DNA from 2 places in the Thermoanaerobacter kivui genome. Region 1 is predicted to be linked to the other one. Evidence: riboswitches for the same ligand, from Rfam matches in the RefSeq annotation. Region 1 holds a riboswitch; the other holds the start of a gene.
What was found. Region 1 has a riboswitch for cyclic di-AMP ahead of TKV_RS04510 (NAD/NADP octopine/nopaline dehydrogenase family protein). Riboswitches for the same ligand answer to the same signal wherever they lie in the genome.

Region 1 (4,640 bases):
GTCGTGAGCATCTCTCAAACTCCAATGATGTGCTTCGTTTACTTCTACAGGTACTCCTTTTTCAGCGTGCCATTTCATAAGCTGCTGATTTTCTCTTATGGAAGTATTTACATCCCTTGGTCCTCTGCCGTCCAATACATTATACCAGCAAAGGGGAATCGCTGCCCAAGCGTTATGGATAGTCTCTAGAAGCATCTCTGCCATCTTGAAAACATCATTTGTACCACTGTAACATCTGAGAAGAGGATAGTTACCTCTTTTTGAAGCCTCATATATTCTTATTAAGTCTTCTTTCTTTCTTATAGAAACACCGCCTGCTCCATCTAAAGACTTGTCATATTTTTTATCAAAGAAGTGCTCTTGAGCATTTTGGTCTGGCGCGAGAGAAATTACATCTAAAATTTCTGCCTCTGCTATCTTCTTAACACCCTCTATAGTATCTTCTAATGAAGGAAGACCAAAGTGGTGTCTTATGATAGGATAGGGAAATTTATCTTCTATTCTTCCTATTAGTGTATCAGCAAAAACCCGCTGTCTATGACTTGTGCTTCCTCCTCTTAGAAAGTTGATTGTAGCTTCATCCCCATTTTTGCCATCAAAAACTGTCACAAATATTCCTGATTTACAAGCTACTTCTGCATTAGGTTCTGTCCCTCCAAATACCCATTTTATATGTTGCAAATTATTTACTTCTATTTCCCTCTTTAATTCTTCTAAAAGTTTTTCAAGAGCAGAAGGAGTCAGTCTATAGCTTACTCCTACAATCCCCGGTTTATGTTCTTTAACGGCTTCTATCAATTTTTTAATAGGAACAGCAGGTCCCAAAAATACAGTCTCATAACCTTGCTGCTCGGCAAACCTCAAAAAGTTATACACTCCTGCTACATGAACACAATTCCCTATAGCTGCCGCTACAATTAACTTCTTCATGCTATCGTTACCTCCTTTCTTCTTCCTTCAACCAATTCTATTATCTCTTCAACTGACATTCCTTTTATGCCAAGCTTTTCAGCAGTCCTTCCTATTTTCCAGTAATCTTTTCTATGCATAACTGAAGCAAGATGTATAACAGCATCAATAGTAAGAGTCTTGATACCTATCTCTTTTGCTATAGAAGACATAGGCACTAAACTCATAGGAACATCTTCAAATATATACCGGCAATCTAATGTTTCAGGAGCTAACAAACCTACATAAGCTTTTGTGTTTTGAATTACCTCATATAGATTTTCTCCTTCTGCATTGTAACTTTCTTTTAGCCATCTTTTAGCGGAAATAGTATTTACACCTAGAGCTTTCGCCACCATCATTCTTTCGTTATCTATTTTTTCCAATATCTTTGCTACAGAAGGTGAAATTCCTTCGCGATAATATTCAAAATTGCCTTTTGTCGTCTCAATTCTCGCCGCATTTAACAAGGTAGGCGTTGGATGAAAAACAGAGCCAAAGTTATTGAAGCTGGTTTCTAAAACATTTTGCGCTGGTACAAATTGAGGAAAAGCAGTGTTAAGTGCCTCTACTACCATCTGAGTTTTGTCTTTGGGTATTGCAGCAACAGACACAACCTCTTTTATCTTGTATATCTTTGCCTTTCCCATGGAAGACCTGCAGGCATATATAAAAGTATCTGTTTCTGCAATAACTACTTCTAAACCTCTTCTCTTTCTAATTACATTGTGAAATTCTAAGGCACCACCTGTTCTTCCAGGATTCAATACGATTATCTGTCCTTCCTCAAGATATGGCAACACTTCATTAGCAATTTTATAATGAGCAGACGCTGGAACTGCAACTAAAATTATGTCAACGCCTTCAACGGCTTTTTTCATATCATCAGTTATCAAATTTAATTTTCCAAATCCTTTAATTTCCCCTTTTAACTCTATTCCACCTTTTTCTATTATCGGAATTAATTTTTCATAGGTTCTGTTGTAAAGATTTACCTTAAAGCCTTTCAAAGCCAAGTGCCCTGCTATTGCCTGACCCCCGTTACCGGCTCCTATTACTGCAAAGGAGACTGCACCCATCTTCTTAAACCCCCTTTTTAAGAAATGAAAAAGCTATAGAGGAAATCTATAGCTTTACGATTTGCCGTCTGATAAAAAAACAAAATCAGACACCAATGCTATCATCCTCCTCTTTCAACGCTTACGAGGTTAGCTGACGGGTTCGGGCCGAAAGATAACCCTACCATCTTAAAGATGGATTCACCCCGAAAATTGGTTCCCCCGCTTCTTTACGAATTCAGCGTTTAGCATTTTATTCAATTTTCAATTTATTTTTATTATATCATAAAATCTAAAAGTTGTAAAGAGAAACAAGTTAATATTTCCCAAAATCATCTCCTACTCTTATTTCATCCAAATAATTGTATATAGTATATCTGGAAACACACAATATCTTCGCTACATAATCTATAGCTCCCCTTATCAAAAAAGTGCCTTTAGCATCCAACATCTTGACTACCTGCACTTTTTCTTCTTTTGTCATGAAATTTACAGGTTTTCCATAATTTTCTAATGTGGTATTCACTATGCTCTCTAAAACCTCACTAACACTGCCTGTATAAGCCTCTCGAGCCTCCTCATTGGTATCAGTCACATCGCAAAACTCTGATAAGGTATTTTTTACCATTATAAATTCTGAGATATCAATATTGATGGTAAGGCATCCAACAGGCTTACCATTTTCGTCTTTTATAAAAAGAGCAGATGACTTCAAAATTTTCCCATCTTTCCCTTTGTTTTTATAGTTTATTAAATTTTCAACGTTATCAGATTTCAATACTTTCGATATAGTTTCAGGCAAAGGACTCCCCACTTCTCTTCCCGTTACATGTCCGTTTACAATTGCAATAATAGGATATTGAGGCGAAGAAAAGTCATGCAGTGCTACTTCGCAATTTTTCCCAAACGTATTAGCTATTCCTTCCATTATAGGGATTATGCTTTTTAAGATAGGATGCGTCTTCATTGACTTTGAATCCCCCTAATCATACAATTTAAATATATGCAGTGAAGTGATGAAAAATTACTGATAGGCTGCAAAAAAATTCATCTGCAAAAAAAGATAAGACTTTAAGATGAAAAAAATTATTAACGTTATTATACATGCCTCAAACAAGGTTGTCAAGCACTATTTCCTTTGCATCTGCCCATAATCTTTCTAAATTGTAGAAAGCTCTTTCTTCCTCTTGGAAAATGTGCACCACCACATCCCCATAATCCATTAAAACCCATTTGCCTGAAGCATATCCTTCAATGTGGTCAACAAAAATCCCCTCTTCACAGAGTTTTTTCTCAATCTCATCAGTTAATGCTTTTACGTGGGTATCCGAACTGCCGGTCGCAATAATAAAATAATCTGCAATAGTCGTCAATTCACCTATATATAAGACCTTTATGTCAAAAGCTTTTTTGTCTTCTAGCAGATTACAAATTTTAAAGACTTTATCTTTTACATCTACCACCAAATCAACCCTCCATTTTATATGTTTTTTCCTAAAATTATAGTTATGTCAGCACTATTACTTCCTTTTGTATCTTCAACTACAATAGCATTTTTTAAAATTTTCTTCAAATCTTCCACCACTTTTTTGTCGTCAGTCCTATTAATTATCTGAGTAGTGTTGTAAGTAGTACCTACTACATTGCCTATTTTCACTACATCGTATCCCTGTTGCTTTAACAAATCAGCAGTCTTTGCGGCTGCTCCTGGTATGCCGCCGCCATTTAAAACCTCTATTTTTATATTTTTGTTAACTGTCATCTCATTAGTTTTATTATCTATATCACCATTTAAATTCGCCATAAATTGTCTTACTTCTTGGGGATTTGTGATATAATAAGCAATCCCATCAATGTACTGAGGAGTGCCAGGTAAAGTTGCCGTCTTTATATTGTCTTTATCAAGTTTCAAAAGGTAATCTGCATACTTTAGCATAGTAACAGGTGGTATATTTGTTTCTACGTATTGATTTATGTTTTTTAATATACGATGAATTTTTAACAAAGTACTGGGGTTTTTAGCTTTTTCAAACATTGCTAATAAAAAATCCCTTTGAACTTTGACCCTTTCCAAGTCTTGTTCTGCATATCCATGTCTAAATCTCACCAACTGTAAAGCCTTTTCTCCATCCAAAAGCTGTACACCTTTTTTCAAATGTATGTGAAGATTTCCCGCATTGTCATCATAATTCATGTCCATAGGTACGTTCATCTCTACTCCGCCTAAATCGTCTACTAATTGTATAAAGCCCTCATATCCAATTTTCACATAATAATCAATAGGCTCTCCAATAAGTTGTGACACTGTATCCATCGCCAGCTGAGGTCCACCTATCGGATAAGCAGCATTTATCTTTTGCGTTCCATACTTGGGAAGTTTAATCATAGTATCTCTCGGAATAGATAAAATATAAGCTTTGTGAGTATTAGGGTCATAAGACAACACCATCATAGTGTCAGAGCGCTTTGGATCTGTTTGTGATGTCTCATCAACTCCCAAAACCAATATATTTATTTTTTGAATCGTTTCTGAATTTTTGTTTTCATTACTTCTATTCATCAAAGAAACATCTGAAGGATTTAGAGACTTCAAATAAATATACCCTCCAACTCCTACTGACAATAAACTTAATA
Region 2 (4,640 bases), 160 kb from region 1:
GAGGCACTTGTCACATCATTTGTCCTTATCTTTACTTCTGAGATGGGAGATAAGTCACAGCTCATGTCAATGGCTTTTGCTACTCTTTTTAAAGTAAGGACTGTTCTTATAAGTATATTTATCGCAGCCTTAATAAACAATGGCATTGCTGTGATATTTGGTTCGTATATCACCGAATACATTCCCATTTTTTATATAAAATTTTTAGCTGCTTTATTATTTTTGTTTTTTGGAATTTCAACTTTAATAGAGAAAGAAACAAAACAGGAAAAAATAAAAAATTCAAAATATGGTCCTGTTGCAACTATTATAAGTACATATGTACTATCAGAATTTGGAGACAAAACGCAATTGGCTGCTATAGCTTTGACTGCATCATATAACAGTCCTCTGTACATATTAATAGGTACTACTCTGGGGATATTTTTAGCAGATATATTAGGAATAATTGTAGGTATCTATTTCAATAAAAAATTTCCCTCTCAATACTTAAAATATCTATCTTCTTTCATATTCATCGCTTTTGGTCTTTCTACTTTGTATAAATTGTTTTTCTAAGTCAAAAACGGGTACTTAAATTGTACCCGTTTTTGACCCTCTCATCGGAAGTTTTACCTGCCGTAACAGAAAACCATATTACCTATTCTTGCCGCTATAGGAAGTGACCACAACCACGCATTAGTAGAACTTTGGTCAAAATAATACAAGGCTCCGTTTGTTGGGTCAACACCACTTAACGCATCTCTTGCTGCACTTATAGCGTCAACTGAAGCAGGTCTATTTATCCACCCATTTAGCACAGGAGTAAATTGGTAATTTCCGTATGCATCGACTTGATATATCACATCTTTTATAGTATTAGGGAAAATACCACTTTTAACTCTGTTTATTACTACAGCCGCAACTGCTACTTTAGCCTGGTATGGTTCTCCATCTGCTTCCGCGGTAACAAGTCGCGCAAGGAGGTCAAATTCCTCTTTTGTGTAGGGTATTACACCCCTTTCGATAGAACCTCTGCTGACATCCTGATATGCCCTATTAGAAGAAGTAGCACTGGGTATAATAAAGACTTGTCCAGGATATATTATGTCGCTTTTGTATCCGTTTGCAGATTTGAGCATATCAACAGTAATGCCGTATTTTAAAGCAATTAAGTACAAACTGTCACCTTTTTGGACAACATATGTGTTATCACTACCCGGCACTTGTAAAACTTGTCCTGGGTATATTACGGTACTTTGAAGGCCGTTTAAAGACATCAGCTTAGTATAGGTAGTTCCGTATTTTTGACTTATACCCCATAAGGTATCGCCGGGTTTAACTGTGTAAGTTGCGGCAAATACTGATTGGGAAATAAACAATCCGGCTATAACTGATGCGATGAGAGGTTTGACCTTGATGCGAATATTAAACATGTTGTTCCCCCTTTTGCCTCCGAGGTTAGTTGACGGGTTCGGGTTAGGGACACCCTACCACAAAAGTGGATTCACCCCAATTTAGTTCCCCCGTACCCCTTATCGGGGATTCGGCATATTTTTAACTAAATTATAGCCGGATATTTAACTTGTGTCCATATTAAACTGGTGGAAAGATAGGTAATGTTATGGTAAATTCACTACCTTTCCCTACTTCACTTTTTACAGTGACGCTTCCTTTATGTTCCTCAATAATCCACTTAGCAATAGCTAATCCCAATCCTGCCCCACCTGTCTCTTTGGCTCTCGCTTTGTCTACTCTGTAAAACCTATCAAAAATATGTGGAATGTCCTCTTTTGGTATTCCCACGCCATCATCTTTAATTTTTATATAGGCTTTTGAGTTATCCTTCCCCACATCAATTTCTATATTGCCATCTGAAGAAGTGTATTTTGCTGCATTGTCTAAAAATATCCTTATAAGCTCTTTAATGAGTTTTTTGTTAGCCATTATATTTATGTCATTTTGCCCTTTTACAACTATATTTTTGCTTTCATTTAACATTTTTATTTCCTCTGCAACCTCTTTTATTACATCCTTTAAATTAAACTCTTCCTTATTTAACTTTATCGATTTATTATCTCCTTTTGCCAACAAAAGAAGTCTTTCAATGAGATGCTCCATGTCTAATGTCTCTTTTTTAATCGCCTCTATAGCCTCTTGCAATACGGCTTTGTCCTCTTTTCCCCATCTATCCAACATGTCAATATACCCTTTTATTACAGAAATTGGGGTTCTAAGTTCGTGAGAAGCATCAGAGACAAACATGTTCTGCCTTTTAAAAGAATCTTCCAACCTATCCAGCATGTCATTAAAGGTTTTTGCCAATCTTGTAAGTTCATCGTCTTCTCCATATATTTTAAGTCTTTTATTTAACCCATGGGCATCTATCTCTCTTACTTCTTTTGTCATATAATCCACAGGTCTTAAAGCCCTCTTTGTAACGAAATATCCTGCAATAAAGGACACAAAAATTCCTGCCGCATCCGCAAAAAACATCAAAATAAAAAGTAGCTTCAAAAACAAATATTCATTTTCCATGTCCTTTATCACTTGAATATAGAACACTTTATCATCGCTTTTAAAAATGGTATTGAGGTAAGTCAAATCCTTATCATATTTGTCAATTTTAACAGGAATATCTATGTTTACATCATGAGGAATATTAATTCTTTCTAATCTTTTAGAAGAATAGATGACATTCCCTTTTTCATCAAATATTTTTGTATAAATATTTTCATTTGGTATGCTTGAAAAAATCAAATCTTTTTCAAATAAATTGACGTCCCCTTTTATTTCCCCCAGTTTACTTTTTATAGCCTCTGCCTGGCTTGTTACTTGGTCCATTGCTTGGTATATTAGATAATATTTTAAGCCGTAAAGCACAGAAGCATTAAGCACAACCAGTATTACTGAAAAAACTACAGAATAAAGAAGAGCTATCCTTAAAGTTATGCGGCGGGGCCACAGCTTAATCTTCATCTTTATCCTCCTTCAAAGTGTACCCCACTCCTCTTATGGTGTGGATTAACTTCCGGTCAAAAGGGTCGTCAATTTTGCTCCTCAAATACCTTATATATACATCCACTATGTTGGTATCTCCATAATAATCATAACCCCACACGCACTCAAGGATTTTTTCTCTTGTCAGCGCTATATTTGCGTTTTTAATCAAATATTCTAAAAGGTCAAATTCTTTTTTTGTAAGTTCAATTTTTATACCCGCTCTTCTTACTTCATGAGTTGTCAAATCCATAGTGATGTCGCTATATCTTAACACATCTTTTTTAAGATGCGGCTTTTTCTTTCTCAAAGCAGCCCTCACTCTTGCAAAAAGCTCTTCTATAGAAAAGGGTTTTGTCACATAGTCATCAGCTCCAATGTCAAGTCCTTCCACTTTGTCTTTTACTTCGTACTTGGCAGTAAGCATTATAACAGGTATGTCGGAATGTTCTCTTATTTTTTTTAAAACTTCAAATCCGTCAATTTCTGGAAGCATTATGTCCAAAAGCACAAGGTCATAATCTCCTTCTAATGCCTCCTTTAAGCCAGAAGGTCCATCGTAAGTCACAGTGACAGTATATCCTTCATGTTCAAACTCCAATTGTAAAAAACGGGCTATGTGCTTTTCATCCTCTATGATAAGTATCTTTTCTTTCATCATTCATCACCAATGATATTATAGCATATCAAAGGTTTTATAAAAATCCGGATACGAAATATTTACACATTCAGCATTTTTTATCTTAGTTTCTCCTTCTGCTATAAGTCCAGCAACCCATAAAGACATGGCAATCCTGTGGTCGTTGTAACTTTCCACTGTATTTCCTCTTAAAAAACCCGTCCCTTCTATAATCATCCCATCTTCTGTTTCAAAAATTTTTGCTCCCATTTTCTTTAATTCTGAAGTGATTGTATTTATTCTATTGCTTTCTTTTACTTTTAACTCCTCGGCATCTTTTATCACTGTTTTCCCTTCTGCGAAAACTGCTGCAACTGCTATTACTGGAATTTCATCAATAAGCCTTGGAATAAGACTTCCTCCAATTTCAATTCCCTTTAGCCTTGAAGTCTTAACTGTTATATCCGCTACTTTTTCATTGTTTATAGTTCTTTCATTTGTTAAGACAATGTCTCCTCCCATCTCTTTTATCACATCGATAATACCAGTCCTTGTAAGATTTACATTTACATTTTTTATAGTAACCTCCGAATTTGGAACGAGAGTTGCAGCAACAATAAAATATGCTGCTGACGATATATCCCCTGGTACAATAACTCTCTGCCCTTGTAATTTGTAGCCAGGGTAACAAGTTATTTTTGTGCCATTTACATCCACTTTAGCACCAAAAGAACTAAACATGAGTTCCGTGTGATTTCTTGAAGGGTAAGGCTCTTCAATAGTCGTTTTATCATCAGCGTAAAGGCTTGCCAACATTATGCTGGACTTAACCTGTGCACTGGCAATTGGCATTTTGTAATATATGCCTTTAAGTTTGTTTCCAAAAACCGTAAGAGGTGCAAAATTTCCTTCTCTTGCTTCTATTTTCGCTCCCATCATACTAAGAGGAGTTATCACTCTTCCCATAGGGCGTCTCTTTATAGAATCATCACCTGTAAGCGTTGTCTCAAACTTTTGACCAGCGAGAATACCCATCAAAAGC

Region 2: it holds a riboswitch for cyclic di-AMP, as region 1 does, so the genes downstream of both, TKV_RS05250 (cell wall hydrolase) here and TKV_RS04510 (NAD/NADP octopine/nopaline dehydrogenase family protein) in region 1, are expected to answer to the same signal.

Annotation. Positions count from the first base shown of each region.
Region 1 covers NZ_CP009170.1:888,884-893,523, reverse strand. The annotation lists gene TKV_RS04515 (cobalamin-dependent protein) at 1-930, opposite strand, end outside; gene TKV_RS04510 (NAD/NADP octopine/nopaline dehydrogenase family protein) at 927-2,027, opposite strand; cyclic di-AMP (ydaO/yuaA leader) riboswitch at 2,132-2,260, opposite strand; gene TKV_RS04505 (helix-turn-helix transcriptional regulator) at 2,323-2,973, opposite strand; gene rsfS (ribosome silencing factor) at 3,116-3,469, opposite strand; gene TKV_RS04495 (LCP family protein) at 3,487-4,640, opposite strand, start outside.
Region 2 covers NZ_CP009170.1:1,049,339-1,053,978, reverse strand. The annotation lists gene TKV_RS05255 (TMEM165/GDT1 family protein) at 1-558, shown strand, start outside; gene TKV_RS05250 (cell wall hydrolase) at 612-1,415, opposite strand; cyclic di-AMP (ydaO/yuaA leader) riboswitch at 1,415-1,541, opposite strand; gene TKV_RS05245 (sensor histidine kinase) at 1,576-2,958, opposite strand; gene TKV_RS05240 (response regulator transcription factor) at 2,948-3,637, opposite strand; gene aroA (3-phosphoshikimate 1-carboxyvinyltransferase) at 3,656-4,640, opposite strand, start outside.